Regions from separate parts of the Shewanella sp. SW1 genome, predicted to be linked through region 3. Evidence: predicted binding sites of a transcription regulator. Region 3 holds the regulator's gene; each other region holds the start of a gene.
What was found. The regulator sigma-54, encoded in region 3, starts transcription at its own class of promoters, with help from an activator protein. The targets are predictions, from matches to a motif close to GTTGGCACGNNNNTNGNNT.
Positions count from the first base shown of each region.

Region 1 (6,459 bases), on a different contig from region 3:
GGGGTTTATATAGCGAATCTTTCCCAAAAGAAATGGGACTCTACGCCGATCCTTACTCTGACTTTGGTCGCCTAGCAATGGAGTTGTGGCGTGCCTGTCGCTTAGTCGTTGATACTGGCATCCACACAAAAAAATGGACCCGCGAGCAAGGCATAACCTATTACGTGGATAATACGCCAAATGCTAAATCAGATGCGGTGAAAATGGTTGAACGCCATATCGTTATGCCATCACAAGCGACAGCCTATAAAGTGGGCATGATTAAGCTGCAGGAACTCAGACATAAAGCAGAGCAACAGCTTGGCAGTCAATTTGATATCCGCGACTTCCATACGCTAGTACTTGCTAACGGCGCATTGCCACTGGATGTGTTAGAACAACAAGTCGATCTCTGGATAGCCAGTAAGAAGAAGGCCTAATACCCTAATGTTTTAATGCCTTAATGCCTTAATGCCTTAATGCCTTAATGCCTTAATGCTGAGTCGTGAAGCACTGTTAACTTGCTTCACGACTAAAGCGACATAAGTGAAAGTCTTAAGCTGCAGCCAATAAAAAAGCCACTCGAAAGTGGCTTTTTTATTGGTACCATTATCCCGTTAGATAACAGAACCCTTCTCACTGTGGGTCACTATATTTGTTGCATTAATATATGCTTTAGCACTCGCCTTCACATCATTTAACACACAGTTGCGACTTTAGGGTACAGGGAGACAAAACTTGTGCTCAAGGCTGCAAACCATCAATAAAAAAATTACCTCAGCGATAAGGCTGAGGTAAACCAAAAACTAGGATGATGGTTTAAAGAGCCAACATTGTTTTAGTTCTCAAACTTCTGTTGGCTGTGATCCAAAACTGCATTAACGCCGACCTGTATACAAAAATTGAAAGGGGTCATTTCCAATAAACGTATAGGACTCAGGTCATTCCGAATCAACTGCCACCATTGTATTCAATTAAGAACAGAGTTCAAGGATGTTATAAAAAAGTGCTTTAGGAACCCCTAAAAAACCATCAACAAATGCACTCATCAACTCAATCTAAAGTATTGATTTTAAATGACCATAAAAGTGCGCGCTCAATTTAAAACCACATAAGACTGCTTTTGAGAACAATGTTTCCTATTTTACTGACGTTTACTGAATAATTCGACATAGGGAGCATCCCAATACGGTGGCGTTCCTATGTGATCTTTGATGAATTCGATAAAAGAACTGACCTTAGGTGCTAAGTGCTTACGACGGGGATAAACCGCCTGCAATGGCAGATGGTGAGTCAATTGCCAATCCTTCAGTAAAGGCACTAATGTCCCTTTGGCAATTTCATCCTCCATCAGATAACTCGCAAGATACACAACTCCAAGACCACTGATTGCAGCAGATTTTAATGCAGGCGCATTATCCACCCTGAAATTACCCGATACGCCAATTTCACAGTAGTCATCACCCTTCTTAAATTGCCACATGCTGTGCTCGTGCCACTCGCCTTGATAGACCAAACAGTTGTGGTCAACTAGCTGCTCAGGTCGAGTTGGCTCGCCATGTTGAGCAATATAGCCAGGCGAAGCAACTAACAGGAATTGGCACTTCATCAGAGGTCTAGCAACCATGCCAAGTGGTAATTGCTCAGACATAGTTAACAGTAAGTCTAAGCCTTCGCTCACGACATCCACTTTATGGTCCAGTAAGCTCACTTGTAGCTCAAGCTCAGGGTGTTTTGCCATAAAAGATGGCAACGCAGGAATGATATGCATCACCCCAAAGGATTGGGAAATTCCCACCTTAAGCACGCCGCGGGTCGCATCATTTAAGTTATGCACGCTGGCTATCGCTTGTTCAGCGTCACGCAGCAGTTCTTCACCTTGCAGATACAGCAAATGCCCTGCTTCAGTCAGACTTAAGCTGCGGGTGGTACGTTGAATTAATTGAACACCAAGTCTATGTTCAAGATCGGCGACTTGTGTACTGACCTTAGACTTAGAGATCCCAAGCCTTCTTGCGGCGGCACTAAAACTACCTGCTCTGGCCACATGAGTAAAAATCGCAATAGGTTCTAACAGTTCTAACATGGAAGTCGCCTTAAGCTGTTTACGACAATGATATTAACTTTCGGTGAGCAGCTATGGTTAGCGTAATCATCGCTTAAAAATAACCATAGCATTGATATCTCGCATCAAAATGATATAACGCAGAGATTTAGACCGAAAAAGTCCACTAAAGTAGGGGGTTATATCTGACTGATATGCCAGCTTTTAATTATATTTTAAGAGTATACCAAATATTCGTCTCTAGACTGTAACATTCCGAACTAAATCGCTGCAAGCCTAGCCTATAAGCCACATCAACTTAGCCATAAGGGTTGTCACCACGATTAAACCGTAGCCAATAAAAAAGCCCCTAGTCGATAAATTGACTAGGGGCGTAGCATTCAAGTTTGACTCATGCACAAGGAGATAGAAGTTATTGCAGTTAAAACTAAGGGCGATTCGCAAGAACTATTTACAAGTACTATTCACGCAGTTCCTTGGTTGAGTTTTGTGTCAACACATAAGGTGCTAGTTCTGGCACTTCTTGGCGCAATTGATTTTCAAGCACTAACAAATTTTCAAATCGGTCGCACAAACGGTCAGCCTTAGTTTCTAATCCCTTAGATTGGCTCTCAATTTGTTGCTCAATATCTTTGCCTAAATTGTCCATTTTTTTGGAGAAGGTATCCATCTTGGCTTCAAAATTCTCACCGCCACCAGACATGATTTGGCCACCTAAGTTCATCATAATGGCGCCAATTGAATTCTGGACAATTTGTTCCATTTCCTGCTCGAATTCATCGTTAAATGTACTTTGCATCGAGTCTTCAGTCGCCCCTAAATAGAAGCTATCACCATTCTTATAAGCCACTGAATCAACCCGTTTTTGAACGCCAGCCATCATTTCATCAAATTTTGCACCAGCGGCATCACCCATTAAAGGTGTTAAGGCCATACCAACCGCTTTGGAAGCAAGAGATACTGCCTCATTCACCAGTTCAATCACTTCTGGCACTTGAGTCGAAACTTCATCGGCATATTGAGTAACCAATTTTTTCTGCTTGTCGGTTAAGTTAACTTGCTTACCTTCCACAAATAACTTGTCAACTTCGATACGATACTTTTCTGTGCCCTTCTCGCTCATGACCAATTTTTTAGGCTCGACCATAACGTCATAATTTAAGGAGACTTCACAGCGCTCATCTATTTTTGGCTCTGTTTGTGCTTGCGCCAGCTGTACGCTAGATGCTCCTAAAATCACGCCAGATAATGCAAATCCAGTTAATAACTTATTTAATTTCATTTTTGTTCGTCCTTTAATCTGAATAATTCGATAAACCTAAACTACTGAATAGCTTATAGCATGAGACGTGCCAATTTTATAACAATTTGATTATGTTGAATTTTGAAAGTTAGCACTAAAAGGTCATTAGCGAAATTCGCTAATATTTAGTCTGATAGTGCTAATAAAAACGTGAGGTAAAGCTAGAAAATAGAACGGCCGAGACGCTGACTTAGATGCTCAAGCATCGCAGTGCCCGCAAGTGAGTTGCCATTATTATCGAGTTCTGGCGACCATACACAAATCGACAGTTCTCCAGGGATCACGGCAATAATACCGCCGCCGACGCCACTTTTACCTGGCATACCAACACGATAAGCAAACTCACCCGCACCATCGTATAAGCCCGAGGTTGCCAACAGAGCGTTAAGTTGCCGAGTTTGCACTTGAGAAATAAGCTCAGTCCCTGTGATACTTTTGCCGCGATTAGCTAAATACAACATGGCCTTAGACAAGTCAGCACAATTCATCTTCAAGGCGCAATAATGAAAATAGGTGCGCAGCACAGTATCAACATCACCTTGAAAATTACCAAAGGACTTCATCAAATAAGCGATAGCCGCATTGCGCGCACTATGCTGATATTCTGAATCTGCTACTTGTTTATCGAAACACACTTTATCGTTTTGGCTTAATTGCCTGACTAACTCAAGCATTCTGTGTTTAGGTGCACCTAAACGACTCTGCAATAAGTCAGCAATCACTAACGCGCCAGCATTGATAAATGGGTTGCGCGGCTTGCCACGTTCTAACTCGACTTGTACTAAAGAGTTGAATGAATGGCCCGAAGGTTCTTTGCCAACACGGCTCCAGATTTCGGCTTCTTCATATAAAGTTAATGCTAAGGTTAAGCTGAAAACTTTGGAGATACTTTGAATCGAAAACGGCTCAAGGTAATCGCCCGCACCTAAGGTTTCGCCATCAACGGTTGTGACGGCAATGCCTAATTTGCCAGCATCAACGCTGGCCAGTGCGGGGATATAATTTGCAACCTTTCCTTGGCCGAGCAAGGGTCGAACTTTCTCGACCACTTCCTCAAGTAATGCCAACTCGGGCATTAACCCCACCAAATGTCGTACAGTTCGCTAACTTCAACCTGAGACACTTTTTGGGTCGCCCAGAATGCCTTAACTGCAGCAATATCTTCTTCGGTACATTTACCAATCGTTTGGGTGGCGATAATGCCTTCCCATTCGATGTGGCCGCCGCCATGGAAACCTAATTTACGGGTTTCGATCACTTCATCGATGAATTTATCTACAGTTGCATCAATATCGGCTTCAGATACTGATGCATCAAAAGTCCAAGCCATATCGAAACCTAACTCTTGGAATTCATCAACGCGCATTTTCTTACGTAAACGACGGCTACGATTAGTTGCCATAGTGATTTTCCCTTTTGTGTTTAAAATTAGCTAAAATTGAGTTCGTGATTAAGCGATACGCTCAAACATCAGATCCCATACACCGTGACCCAGTCTATGGCCGCGGGCTTCAAACTTTGTCAATGGACGATGATCAGGACGCGGCACAACACTGCCGTCGGCCGACTGGTTTTGATAACCCGGAGCGGCTTGCATCACCTCTAACATATGCTCGCTGTACTCTTCCCAGTCAGTGGCCATATGGAACACACCGCCAATTTTTAGCTTGCGACGAATAAGTTCGGCAAATTCAGCTTGTACGATGCGGCGTTTATGGTGACGTTTTTTATGCCAAGGATCTGGGAAGAACAATTGCACTCGGGCTAATGAACCGTCAGCAATCGCATGTTCTAATACTTCCATGGCATCGTGATGATACACACGTAAATTAGTCACACCAGCAATGGCTGCATCACTGAGGCAAGAGCCTACACCCGGTTTATGTACTTCAATACCAATGAAATTTTGCTCTGGTGCATCTTTAGCCATTTGTACTAAAGAGGCGCCCATGCCAAAGCCAATTTCCAGCACAGTATCGGCTTCACGACCAAAAACGTCGCTCAGTACTAATGGCACTGGGCTGTAATCTAAACCCATTGTTGGCCACTGGCTTTCAATAGCGTGTGCTTGGCCTTTGGTTAGGCGACCTTCTCTCAGGACAAAGCTTCTGATCTTGCGCAGATACTTGCCTTCTTCATTAAATTCAGCGGTAGTGACTTCGCTCATTTTTGCCTCGTCTAGTGGACAACACCATCATAAAAGAAGGGCATTATCCAAAGTTCAACATACAGTGCAAGCACTAATGGGGCGAAAGTATACCAAGATTATTTAAGAGTGCGAATTTAGCAGCGATTTTTAGCTTTAGATCCCTTGCCAACTTATCTTTGACGCTTGTCTAAGAAGATAACTGCCGCTACACTGCGCCGATGAAATCTACAGCCTCCTTCGCTACACGTATCGTCTCTTGGTACGACAATCACGGTCGTAAAACCCTCCCTTGGCAGCAAGATAAAACCCCATATCGCGTATGGGTTTCTGAAATTATGCTGCAACAAACTCAGGTTGCGACTGTTATTCCCTATTATCTTAAATTTATGGCGCGTTTCCCCGATGTGTTAGCACTTGCTAACGCGCCAGACGATGAGGTATTACATCATTGGACCGGTCTTGGCTATTACGCTAGGGCGCGTAATCTGCATAAAGCAGCCAAAATAATCCGCGATGATTATCAGGGATTATTTCCAACACATTTTGAACAAGTGCTCGCCCTACCCGGCATCGGCCGCTCGACGGCAGGCGCAGTATTGTCATTGTCACTTGGGCAACATCACCCCATTCTCGATGGCAACGTAAAACGTGTATTAGCAAGACATGGGGCAATCGCAGGTTGGCCAGGGCAAAAGACGGTTGAAGAGCAACTTTGGCAACTGACAGATGCCTTCACACCGCAGCAAGATATTCAGAAATATAATCAAGCCATGATGGATATCGGCGCCAGTATTTGCACTCGTAGCAAACCTAACTGTGCCGCTTGCCCTGTAGCGATTGATTGCAAAGCTCAACTGATTGGCAGACAAACCGATTTCCCAGGCAAAAAGCCTAAAAAAACCATACCAACCAAAGCGGCGTGGATGTTAGTGATGATGCAAGACAACCAAGTCTTTCTAGCTA
Region 1 covers NZ_JAKKSG010000030.1:47,113-53,571, forward strand. Annotated here, with positions in the region: gene L5M71_RS21115 (DUF885 domain-containing protein) at 1-419, shown strand, start outside; gene L5M71_RS21120 (LysR family transcriptional regulator) at 1,124-2,065, opposite strand; gene L5M71_RS21125 (YggN family protein) at 2,505-3,326, opposite strand; gene glsB (glutaminase B) at 3,509-4,423, opposite strand; gene L5M71_RS21135 (YggL family protein) at 4,423-4,749, opposite strand; gene trmB (tRNA (guanosine(46)-N7)-methyltransferase TrmB) at 4,798-5,514, opposite strand; gene mutY (A/G-specific adenine glycosylase) at 5,715-6,459, shown strand, end outside.
Region 1: the regulator sigma-54 is predicted to act here: its motif matches at 3,383-3,401, upstream of L5M71_RS21125 (YggN family protein).

Region 2 (6,459 bases), on a different contig from region 3:
CATTGCCGGGATTAACTAACTTCAATCTCGCCACTTCTTCTATCACTTCAGCAGTCGCCCCTTGAGGGCGAACAGACACTATGCCATCCTGTGAAATTGACACTTTATCAATAGGTAATGGCAGCACTATCGGGCCAGCATCCCCCATCACGGGATTGCCTCTGTCGTTATACAACATGCCCGTCGCATCGAAACTGAGACTACCGGAACGGGTATAAGCTTCACTGCCATCTTTCGCCTGAACGGCAAACCAACCATCGCCTTTAATGGCAACATCGAGATCCCGTCCAGTGGTTTTTATCGGACCAGAGCGAAAATTAGCTGACGGAGATTCTGTCATCGCAAACACCCTTGAAGGCAACCCTTCACCGAAGGCTTGCATCGATCTGGCCTGCGCCATATCTGATTTAAAACCATCGGTATTAGCATTGGCTAAGTTGTTCGCACGGAGTGCCAGCTCATTCATATTTTGCTTAGCGCCACTCATGGCGACATAAAGGAATTTGTCCACAGACTGCTCCGTCAAATTTTCTACATGACGATATCAAAGCAAGCATCGTGCCAATAAAAATTGATTTTAATTTACTGATAAATTTGAAGAATAAGGAAATGAAGTGAGTTGACAGCAGGATAAAGGCTAAGTGTTGCCACTGGCGGCAACACTTAGTTAAATAAAGTAATGATTAGCGGATTTGTAATACGGTTTGTTGCAGCGTGTTATTTACTTCAAGCGTACGGGAGTTCGCTTGGAAGTTACGCTGCGCCGAAATTAAATCGACCAGTTCAGTCGTTAAATCGATGTTCGATTGCTCTAACGCCGATGAACTGAGACTACCAAAAGTTCCACTATTGGCCTCACCCGCTAACGCAGGACCTGAAGCTAAACTGGCTTTCCACGACGTATTACCCACTTGCGTTAAACCTTGTTCGTTAGCAAAACGAACTAAAGCAACCCGTGCTAAAGCAACGGTCGAACCGTTAGAATAGCTTGCTGTAATTAGGCCATCAGCACCAATTTCAACGTTAGTTAAACGACCAACAGTCGTACCATCTTGTTTCAATTCAGTCGCAGCAAAAGGATCTGCATATTGCGTTGGCGCATTAAACTTCACTGTTAATGATTGAGTACCATCAGCTCCAGCACCTAATACACCAGCTGGTTTATTACCAAGTGGCTCCGTGGTAATAACTGCAGGATTACTGTCAATATAGGCCCCAACTGAGTTAAACTTCAGCACCGCCCCCGTCCAGCCACCAGCAGTTTGCGCTGAAACACCACCACCGCCCGCAACCGTTGGCACATCTGGACTACCGTCACCATCAGTATCTACATCGTATTTACCAGCTGGGCCATTCAAATCTACAGGTTTATTATCAATAGCATAATAAGCAACCCAATTGCTCTCACCATTATATGCACCGTCTTTAGGCTTCACAAAGTACGTCGTCATGATGTGGCCCTCACCGAGTGAGTCATAAATAGTCATTGAAGTGACATTGTTATAAGTTTTTGGATCGGCGGGATCAAATAAAGCAGGATCCAGAGCTTCAGCTTTAGCATTCAAGTTCATTTGTAAAGTAACATTCTCAGTCTTTACAGGACTACCTGCAGTATCGGGAATTTGTACAGGCTTAGCCGTGGTTAAACTCACAGATGTTGAGTTGCCATCTTTATCTACAGGGAAAGTCTGTAAATAATTACCAGCCGAATCCACCATGTAATTATTAGAATCTACTTTAAAAGCGCCTGCACGGGTGAATGCGTGATCTAATGTTCCTAATTCAGAGGACGTTACAAAGAAACCACCACCTTTGATTGCCAAGTCGAGGGAGTTATTCGTTAGCTGTAAGCTACCTTGATGGAATTGCTGTGCCACTTGACTCGTAGCAACACCACCACCGACAGCAGTTTTAGCATTTGAAAAAATAGAATTAGCGTAAACATCCGCAAATTCAGCACGGGACTCTTTAAAGCCAATGGTGTTCGCATTAGCAATGTTATTCGCCGTAGTGTTTAAATCTTTTTGCGCGGCAGAAATGCCACTCAATGCAATGTTAAACGACATAATTCACCTCTACACTTGACTCAATTCATTTATGAGCGACTTACGCCCAATTCGGATACTGCAAAAATTCTTTTATGCAAACTTAGGTTTCAGACACAGCTAACACATCGGTTAACTTGATGCCCATACCGCCTCTCAAGTTAAGAATCGCGCCAGTACTGGCCGTACCGAGAGAAACGCTGGTCACATGAGCATAGGTCGAGACTGGCAATTCTTGGGATTTCCCATCCACTAAACCACTCGCCTTGATCGTATAGTTACCTGCGGTTACAGGGTTTCCATCTTTATCGAGGCCATCCCAGTTAACATCGACATTGCCCCCCTTACTGCCATCAACTTTAAAGGTGGTCACAACTTGGCCTTTCTCATCCTCAACACGTACAGTAATTTCAGGCATTTTAGCTGGCGTGCTAATCACACCTTTTATTGTTGGGCTTTCAGCTGAAATGTTACCTGTATCAGTTGGGATCAACACCTTGCGACCAACAAGTCCTGATGCCTGTAATGCTTGGCTTGATGTCATAACACCGTTTAAATTAACGATTTCCTTATTCAACTTAGTAATACCATCAACCGTCGAGAATGATGCCATCTGCGCAATCATTTGGTCGTTGTCAACGGGCTTAAAGGGATCTTGCATCGATAGCTGTTGGCTTAATAACGAGAAAAAGTCATCTTGAGTTAACTGCTGGCTTTTCGCTTCCGGTACTATCGAATCTTTTGGCAGACGGATACCGTCAAGAAACGGATTACCCGTTGAGCTGGTTGATGAATTCGTCGTAACGGCATTTGACTGACTCTTATTTTGAGCCGTCTGCGCCGACGCTTGGTTAATTTGATTAATGAGGCTCACAGCTTACCTCCTAAGTAACACATGTTATTTACCCATCCCAAGTGTTTGTTGCAGCATAGACTTAGCTGCTTCAGCGACTTGAACATTCATTTGATATGAGCGCGAAGCAGAAATCATATCTGCCATTTCTTCCATGACATTAACATTCGGTTTATAAATAAAGCCATCCGCATCCGCCATTGGATGATCGGGCGAATATTCTTTCAGTAGTGGTTTATCACTTTCTACAATGCCTTTTACTGCAACGCCTTGAGAAGCTTGTTGCTGACTTTGGGCCTTAGCCATTTCGGCTTCAAAAATGGGATGACGAGAACGATAGGTCTTATCTACACTACTCGAGACGGAATCCGCGTTAGCTATGTTGCTCGCGGTGGTGTTTAGCCTGACCGATTGAGCAGACATTCCCGAGCCAGCAACATCAAATATGCTAAATAAACTCATGATTAATCCCCTCTCAACGCTTTCTTCATGCCACTAAACTTACTATCTAAAAAACCTAGCGACATTTGATATTCAAGTGCATTTTGCATGAATGCCGATTGTTCCTGTTGGATATCAACAGTATTACCATCACCGGTATCGGGTTGATTCGGCACACGGAACTTAACAAATTGCCCAGTCAACTCCGCAAGCCCAAAATGCTTATCTGGCTCTTGCATTTCAAGACTATTTCGCTGCTGTTGGCCTCGAGCGGCCTGCATTGCCGCAGAAAAATCAACATCGCGGGCTTTGTAATGTGGCGTATCTGCGTTAGCGATATTGCTTGAAATAACTTCAGCCCGCTGCGCTCTAATACCGAGAGTGTATTGATGCACACCCAGTGCATTATCAAAATTGATCGCCATAAAATTGCCTCCTCGTGTTCTCACGAAAATAAAGCAATTCATGTGCCAACATCAGGAAAATTTTGAGAATAACAACAAGGATGAGCAAGTGATGGGTAAAAAATTACCGACAATTGTCGGTAATCTTCTTTAGAGCGGCTGAGTTAAGTCTTTTTCTGGTAATAAATGCCAGGGTTACAACGAACCATATCAAACTCGTCCGTTAAACCAGCGATAGATTCTGATGCACCGAGAAATAAAATCCCTTTGGGATTGAGAGCGGCAGCGAATTGCCGCAAAATTTTTGCCTTTGCCTCTGGTGCAAAATAAATCAGCACATTGCGGCAAAAGATAATGTCGAACTTGCCAAGCAGACTATAACTCTCAAGCAAATTATGCGCTCTAAAGTTCACCAACCGCTTCACATTATCCTTTAACTTCATATTGCCAGAAGGTAATGCATCAAAAAACTGACGCTTACGTTCTTCAGATAAACCACGCGCTAATGCCAAACTATCGTACTCGGCATTTTTGCAACGTTCCAACATGGAAGGAGATAAATCCGTTGCTTGAATAGAAGCACTACCAGCCAAGGCACCAGGCTTCTTCTGTTGATACTCAAGAATAGTCATAGCCAATGAGTATGGCTCTTGGCCTGACGAGCAAGCCGCAGACCAAATTTTAAGCGGACGCCCCAGACGACTGTATTCAGGTAGTAGGACATTATTCAACAACTCAAATGGATAACGATCACGGAACCAAAGGGTTTCATTGGTCGTCATAGCATCGATCACTTCAGCTCTGAGCGCACGCTCAGTAGGCTTCATCGAATGCTTAACCACATCAGATAAGGATGGCAGGTTATATTTGCCCATCAAAGGAGCAAGACGACTGCGCACAAGATATTGCTTATTTTCACCCAGTACGATGCCGCTGTGTTGCTCTAAGAACAACCTAAATTGATTATATTCAGCCTCAGCGAGTGATTTATTTGGCACATTCACATCCTAAATCCTATAGCAAGCACCAAAATCAGTGCGAAACCATCATGTTATAAAGTCGAGATTATAGCGTAAAGCGTATCTAGGTACTAACCTACAGCAATTACAAACTTAAATGCTTATTCACAGCAGCGGCCAGTTCGTCAGGATTAAACTTAGCGATAAAGTCATTAGCACCCACTTTTTGAACCATTGCCTGATTGAATACACCACTTAACGAAGTATGCAGTACCACTTTAATATGCTTAAGCTTAGGATCATCTCGGATTTCAGCGGTCAAGGTGTAGCCATCCATTTCAGGCATCTCAATATCAGAGATTATGAGGGGGATCTCATCGGCCACATTATCCATCTCTTTGGCGATCTCTTTAAGCTTGTCTAATGCTTCGCGACCATCTTTTGCGGTATCAATTTGTAAATTCAATGACTCAAGTGAACGAATAATTTGCTTACGCGCCACGGCAGAATCATCAATAACCATAATATGGTAATGCTGAGTTCTGTCGAGGGTCAGTTTTTCATTGGCTTCTTCACTGATAGCCGTTTTAACCGGTGAAATCTCATCTAAGATTTTTTCCACATCGAGAATTTCAACTAATTCACCTTCAATTTCAGTCACAGCTGTCAGATAAGAATAACGACCAGCACCTTGCGGCGGAGGCATAATCGCTTCCCAATTCATGTTGATGATCCGCTCAACAGAACTGACCAAGAAGCCTTGAACACTGCGGTTATATTCAGAAATAATGATGAAACAGTTTTCAGTGCTCGCTAAAGGTTTCCCCCCTGTTGCCGCACTCAAATCAATCACTGAAATGGTTGTTCCACGAATATGAGCAACACCCTTCACATAAGGATTAAGTTTAGGCAAAGTGGTCAGTGGTGGACACTGCAGTACTTCTTTCACCTTAAACACGTTAATCCCAAACCGTTGACGACCGTTTAATTTAAAAAGCAGCAATTCTAAACGGTTTTGTCCAACGAGCTGGGTTCGTTTGTTGACTGAATCAAGAATACTCGACATAACTCTGCCTTGTTGTTCTGTTTATGTTCGGCCCTATAACTCAGTTGAGTATAGGCATATTAATTGCTTACGTCTTATCTATCGATAAACATAGTCGAAACTGAGTCAATCTTCTGACAGTGATGTAAATTATTACAGTGGTCAGCTTCGAACTTAATAAAAGTATAGGTGCATTCTGGCGTTACAAGCTAGTCTCTTCATTATGAAAGTAAATTTAGTCTGTTTTTTTAGTCTTTTCACCCTCTTCATGCCCGCTTTTGCGAGTGCAGAGCCTATTGTCCCCACCGTATCGGCAATCTCAGAATTAGCTAAAGCGCTTATTTCAGAAAAAATATCCGTTCCAGAAAATGCCAAAGTAAATATTTCGCCACAGATGGTTGACGCAAGAATGCTGCCGTCACAATGTTCGTCTCCAATGAAAGTTGAACTGGCTAGCGATAGGGAAATTAGCCGTAATAACACCTTAAAAGTCAGCTGCGATACACAAGACTTAGCTTACCCTTGGCAAATCTATATCTCGGTTCGGGTGGATATCTTATTCCCCGTTGTTGTCTCAACCGAAATCTTAGCACCAGGCGAACTCATCTCTCCTAGTCAAGTAGAAGTCCGTTACATTGAACAAAATAGCTTGAGAGGTGCCGAATTCGATGACCCGAGTAAATTGGCTGGCGTGCGAGTAAAACGACGAGTA
Region 2 covers NZ_JAKKSG010000037.1:8,062-14,520, forward strand. Annotated here, with positions in the region: gene flgF (flagellar basal-body rod protein FlgF) at 1-511, opposite strand, end outside; gene flgE (flagellar hook protein FlgE) at 684-2,066, opposite strand; gene flgD (flagellar hook assembly protein FlgD) at 2,149-2,919, opposite strand; gene flgC (flagellar basal body rod protein FlgC) at 2,944-3,360, opposite strand; gene flgB (flagellar basal body rod protein FlgB) at 3,363-3,764, opposite strand; gene L5M71_RS22450 (CheR family methyltransferase) at 3,908-4,747, opposite strand; gene L5M71_RS22455 (chemotaxis protein CheV) at 4,848-5,768, opposite strand; gene flgA (flagellar basal body P-ring formation chaperone FlgA) at 5,971-6,459, shown strand, end outside.
Region 2: the regulator sigma-54 is predicted to act here: its motif matches at 3,796-3,814, upstream of flgB (flagellar basal body rod protein FlgB).

Region 3 (6,459 bases):
GTTGCTGTTAAAAGTCTGCGATGTGATGCACAGCGGTGATGACTTACCGCTCGTCAACCACGATATTTGCATCACAGAAGCCCTGTACGAAATCTCCAAGAAAGGCTTAGGCATGACGGCGATTATTGATGATCAGCGCAAACTGGTTGGTATCTTCACTGATGGTGATTTACGCCGCGTTATTGATGCCGAAGTGAATTTACGCACGACGCCCATTGCCGATGTGATGACCCGTAACTGCGTCACGATCACGGATAATGTATTGGCCGCCCAAGCACTGCAAGTGATGGACTCAAAAAATATCAACGGATTAATTGTTATCGATAAAGATCGCCATCCTATTGGCGCTCTTAACATGCTCGATATGGTAAAAGCAGGAGTCATTTAATGCCACAGCAAGGATTTTACGGCCCAATCAGTGATGATGTGTGGCAACGCGCGCAAAAGATTAAACTGTTAATCTGTGACGTCGATGGGGTGTTTTCCGACGGCCGTATTTACTTGAGCAATAGCGGCGAAGAGCTCAAAGCCTTCCATACCCGTGACGGTTATGGCGTGCGCTCACTCCTCACCAGCGGTTTCAACCTCGCCGTGATCACAGGACGTCAATCCAAAATCGTTGAAAACCGTATGACAGCCCTTGGTGTTACCCATATTTACCAAGGCGTAGACAATAAGTTCGAGCCCTATGAAGCATTGCTCGCACTTTATGGTGTCACCCCAGAAGAAGTGGCTTATATCGGTGATGATATTGTCGATCTCCCCGTGATGAATGTCGTCGGTTTAGCGGTCAGTGTTGCTGACGGCCACCCCTATATACGCCAACACGCCCATTTTGTGACTACGCTCAATGGTGGCCACGGTGCACTGCGTGAACTCACAGATCTGTTACTCCTAAGTCAAAATAAATTCACTTCGGCCCATGGAATGAGTATATGAGTCGTGTGACACTCGCGATTATCGCTTTTTTTGGAACCGCACTAGCGCTTTACTGGCAAGTGCAGAACAAACACAGCGGTGATTCCGATAACAGAGTAAAAGATCAAAATACCCCAGATTTCATCGTTGAAGATCTGCGCAGTGTTGAGTTCAATGAGCAAGGACTAGTGAATAGCCGTGTGACGGCGAAACACATGGAACATTATGATTCAACGAATCAAACTTTCTTTACTCAACCTGTTTATCTTGTTTATCCAGACCAAGGTAAAGCACAATGGCAGCTCAGGGCAGATCAGGGCAAGCTAAACAAGGAAACTGGCAAGGTTGTATTAGAAAATAATGTTATTATCGATGCCATTAGCCCAGAAGAACCGATTCAGACCTTGTCCACCAGTTATCTGGAACTCGATCTCAACACTATGATAATGACCTCTGACCGTACCATTTACGTCACAGGGAAAGATTTTAATATTCAAGGCCAAGGCCTTTATGCCGACCTCAACGCGCAAGAAGTGCAATTGACCAGTCAGGTAGTAGGAACATATGAAGCAAAATAACGTATTACTTGCCAGCCTAATGCTAATTATGAGCATGAGTGCTTTCGCGAAAGTCGGCGACTTAAAGCAAGAAGTCAAAATTAAAGCTGTGAGCCAAACTGCGGATATCAAAAACAACCAGATCATCTTCTTTGGTCCAGTGGAAGTTACCCAAGGCTCAATAAAAATCCAAGCAAATGAACTGCGTGCATTTTCCGCTGAAGGTGAAAATAGCAAAACTTTGGTCGCCACAGGCAACCCTGCTACGTATAGCCAAATATTAGACGATGGCCGTCCTGCATCGGCGAGCGCGAAAGAAATTCGTTACGATATGGCGAGCCGCACCTTAACACTGAAAGGTATGGCGTCATTAGATCAAGCAGGTAGCCAAGTTACAGGCAATTTAATCCGCTATAACATGATTCAACAGAAATTGATGGCCGAGAGTACTGGCAGTGGTGACGATCGCGTGATCACTATTATTCAGCCTGAAAACTATCAAGATGATGCTAAATCAGACGCTCCGGCGGATAAACCTGTAAAAAAGCAGGACTCTAAATGACCCAAATCACCTTAAGAGCACAAAATCTGGCGAAAAGTTACAAGAGTCGCCAAGTGGTTAAAGACGTCAGTCTGACGGTAAAAACCGGTCAAGTCGTTGGCCTACTCGGTCCAAACGGTGCAGGTAAAACCACGACATTTTACATGGTTGTCGGGCTAGTGAAGAGCGATAAGGGACATATCTTTATCGACGATGATGATTTAACCGCAGATCCTATGCATCTGCGTGCCCGCAAAGGCATAGGTTACTTACCGCAAGAAGCCAGTATCTTTCGTAAGCTAACTGTTCATGACAACATCATGGCCGTACTGCAAACTCGTAAAGAACTTAAAAACGAAGAACGAGAAGAAGAACTAGAACATCTGCTCGAAGAGTTTCATATCACCCACATCCGTGACAGCCAAGGCATGTCATTGTCGGGTGGCGAACGTCGCCGCGTCGAAATTGCGCGGGCTTTAGCCGCTAATCCTAAGTTCATTTTGCTCGATGAACCGTTTGCCGGCGTCGATCCTATTTCGGTTATCGACATCAAGAAGATTATCGAACAACTCAAAAGTCGCGGCCTTGGCGTACTGATCACAGACCATAATGTCCGCGAGACATTAGATGTATGTGAACATGCTTATATTGTGAGTCACGGAAACCTTATTGCCGAAGGAACTCCAGCAGAGATCTTAGACAATCAGCAAGTTAGGGCAGTGTACTTAGGTGAACAATTCAGGCTATAGTTAATCGAGCGAAGCCAATGGAGGCAATTTATACCGCCATTGGGCTTCACTCAAGATAATAATAAGCGACCTCATCCAACAATAATAACGTAGGGATCAGCGGTAACATGAAAGCGTCACTCCAGCTCAAACTGGGTCAACAGTTAACCATGACGCCACAATTACAACAGGCCATACGTCTGTTGCAACTGTCGTCATTAGAACTGCAGCAAGAGATCCAGCAAGCATTAGATTCTAATCCCCTTCTCGAGCTGGAAGAGGATCAATTCGACGCCACTAAAACCCCTGTAAACCAAACGCTATCCGATACGGATTTCAGTGAATCTAGCACTCTGCCACCAGAAAAAGACAGCTCCACCATAGACACGGCAGAGTCGCTAACCAAAGAATCCATGCCCGATGAGCTCCCCATGGACACCACATGGGATGAAGTGTTTACCGCCTCCCCAAACTCAGGCCCCGGCGGCAGTCGTGAAGACGATATGCCCTTCCAAGGCGAGACCAGTGAAGGTTTGTACGAACACTTAGAATGGCAAAAAAACCTCACGCCGTTTTCTGAAACCGATTTAGCCATTGCCACCGCCATTATTGATGCCATCGACGATCAGGGCTATCTCACCCAAAGCACTGAAGAAATTCTCGAAGCCATGGGCAATCCTGAAGTTGAGCTTGACGAAGTCGAAGCCGTACTCAAGCGTATTCAGCATTTTGATCCCATAGGCGTTGCCGCCCGCGATTTAAGTGAATGCCTGTTGATCCAACTGTCGCATTTCGCCGCTGATACTCCCAACCTAGAAAACGCCCGTATGCTGATCAAAGATCATTTAGATCTGATCGCCGCCCGAGACTTTAGGTTATTGATGCGTAAGACTAAATTAAAAGAGGATGAATTAAGGGATGGTATAGCACTCATCCAAACCCTCAATCCTCGCCCAGGTTTGTTGATCACGCCCAATAATGACGAATACGTTATCCCAGATGTGTCTGTGTCGAAGAAAAATGGCCGCTGGGTCGTTGAGCTTAATCCTGACTGCATGCCCAAAATCAATGTAAATCAACATTATGCTTCTATGGCACGCAGCACAAAAAACCAAGCCGATAGCCAATTTATTCGCGGCCATCTGCAAGAGGCTAAATGGTTTATTAAGAGTCTAGAAAGCCGTAACGACACTTTGCTTAAAGTTGCTAATTGCATAGTGCAATATCAGCAAGGTTTCTTTGAGTACGGTGAAGAAGCCATGAAGCCTATGGTGCTTAACGATATTGCCGAAGCGGTAGAAATGCATGAGTCCACCATCTCACGGGTCACAACTCAAAAATACATGCATACCCCTAAGGGACTTTTTGAACTAAAATACTTCTTCTCTAGCCACGTCGGTACTGACGATGGTGGTGAGTGCTCATCCACAGCAATCAGAGCCTTTATAAAGAAACTGGTGGCAGCGGAAAACCAGAAAAAACCATTAAGCGATAGCAAGATGGCACAACTTCTGGCAGAACAAGGGATCAACGTAGCCCGCAGAACCATTGCGAAGTACCGAGAGGCTATGCTTATTCCACCTTCTAATCAGCGTAAAAGTTTATAACCTACAGTGGATATCGGAGGACGTTTCTATGCAAATAAACCTAAGTGGACACCATGTCGAAATTACCGAATCGTTACGTGCATATGTAGAAGAAAAGTTTTCAAAACTTGAACGCCATTTCGAACAGATCAATAATGTGCACGTTGTGCTCAATGTTGAGAAAATGCAACAAATTGCTGAAGCGAGAATAAACCTCATAGGTGGTGAAGTTTTTGCTACTTCAGAGCATGCTGACATGTATGCCGCTATAGACGCCCTGATTGACAAGCTTGACCGTCAGGTTATTAAACACAAAGAGAAGTTAACAAAACACTAATAATGGAACTTTGTACCATACTGCGGCCGGAGTGCACTACCTGCGCCACTCCGGGCAGCAAGAAAAAGGTACTGGAACTCATCAGCGACTTAGTCGCTGCCCAGTACCCGACCCTCTCATCTCAAGAGATATTCGAAAGCCTAGTGGCGCGCGAAAAGATGGGGAGCACAGGTATAGGTAACGGCATCGCCATTCCACATGGTCGACTAGCCGATATAGATCAGCCCATTGCCATACTAATTAAGTGTGAAGAGCCGATAGCATTTGATGCTATCGATAAGCAACCTGTTGATATTTTATTTGCACTACTGGTGCCTGCAGACCAATGTCAGCAGCACTTAAGTACCTTGTCTTGCATGGCCGAAAAGCTGAGCGACAAGCAAATATTAAAGCAATTACGCAAGACGCATGATGAAACGGAACTCTATCAGGTAATCACTGGATGAAACTGGTCATAGTGTCGGGCCGCTCAGGCTCAGGCAAATCTGTCGCCCTTAGGGTACTCGAAGATCTCGGCTATTATTGTGTCGATAACCTTCCCTTGCCATTGATTGGCAGTTTGCTTGAGCAACTCAAAGGCAGTAACGATCTCGTCGCCATCAGTGTCGACGTGCGTAACATGCCTGAGCAGGATAAGGTCTTAGTGAAACAACTCGCTAGCCTACCTCCAGATACTGAGTTAACGAGCTTCTTCCTTAACTCCAGCGATAAAATTCTGCTCAAGCGTTACAGCGAAACCCGCCGTTTGCATCCTTTGTCGAAGAGCCGAGTCTCTTTGCAAGAAGCGATAAAGCTGGAGGGAAAACTGCTCGAGCCTATGTCAAAACTGGTCGATCACTACATAGATACGTCGAATTTGAATATCTATGATTTAAGCGACCAAGTCAGACAAATTCTCCTTGGTAGTGTCGATAAAGAACTCGTGATCAACTTCGAGTCCTTTGGCTTTAAGCACGGAATGCCCACCGAAGCCGACTTTATGTTCGATGTGCGCTTCCTGCCCAATCCCCACTGGGAGTTGGCACTGCGACCATTGACTGGTTTAGATGAACCCGTAGCTGAGTTCTTAAATCGCCAACCACTGGTCAATAAGTTCATCTGGCAAATCGAAAATTTACTGGAGACTTGGCTGCCGCACCTCGAGCGTAACAATCGCAGTTATTTAACTGTGGCCATTGGCTGCACAGGTGGACAGCACAGATCGGTTTACGTCGCAGAGCAATTGGCAAAACGCTTTAGTAACGGTAAACATAAAGTTTATGCCCGTCATCGAGAGCTCAATAATGCCAAAGCTTGAGCGTCAGATAACCATCTGTAATAAGCTCGGTTTACATGCCCGTGCCGCCACTAAGTTGGTGGTACTGGCTTCCGAGTTTGATGCGACCATCACCTTAATCCAAGGCGATAAACAAGCATCGGCCGCCAGTGTACTTGGCTTACTGATGCTTGAAACTGGTATGGGTAAAACCATTAAGCTGATCGCCGAAGGCCCAGATGCAGAGCCGGCTCTCGATGCCATTTGTGCCTTAATCGACGCTAAGTTTGACGAAGCCTGTTAGTTTCACTTCACACTAAGCACTTCATCGTTAGTTTCACTTCATGTCTAGTTTAAAAAACTTGCCATTCACACATGGCAAAACATTTGTCGCTCGACGATACAAGCCACTGGCGATTACACTAGCGGTCATTGCGCTGGCGCTGGCCTTAACCTTACCTTAGCCGTCTTAATCTATGTCATCGACTGACGCTTAGTCACCGCTAAATCCTAGCCCAACACTAAGATCTCAAACCA
Region 3 covers NZ_JAKKSG010000015.1:129,582-136,040, forward strand. Annotated here, with positions in the region: gene L5M71_RS14745 (KpsF/GutQ family sugar-phosphate isomerase) at 1-388, shown strand, start outside; gene kdsC (3-deoxy-manno-octulosonate-8-phosphatase KdsC) at 388-939, shown strand; gene lptC (LPS export ABC transporter periplasmic protein LptC) at 936-1,496, shown strand; gene lptA (lipopolysaccharide transport periplasmic protein LptA) at 1,483-2,037, shown strand; gene lptB (LPS export ABC transporter ATP-binding protein) at 2,034-2,765, shown strand; gene L5M71_RS14770 (RNA polymerase factor sigma-54) at 2,873-4,351, shown strand; gene hpf (ribosome hibernation promoting factor) at 4,380-4,667, shown strand; gene ptsN (PTS IIA-like nitrogen regulatory protein PtsN) at 4,670-5,113, shown strand; gene rapZ (RNase adapter RapZ) at 5,110-5,964, shown strand; gene L5M71_RS14790 (HPr family phosphocarrier protein) at 5,951-6,226, shown strand.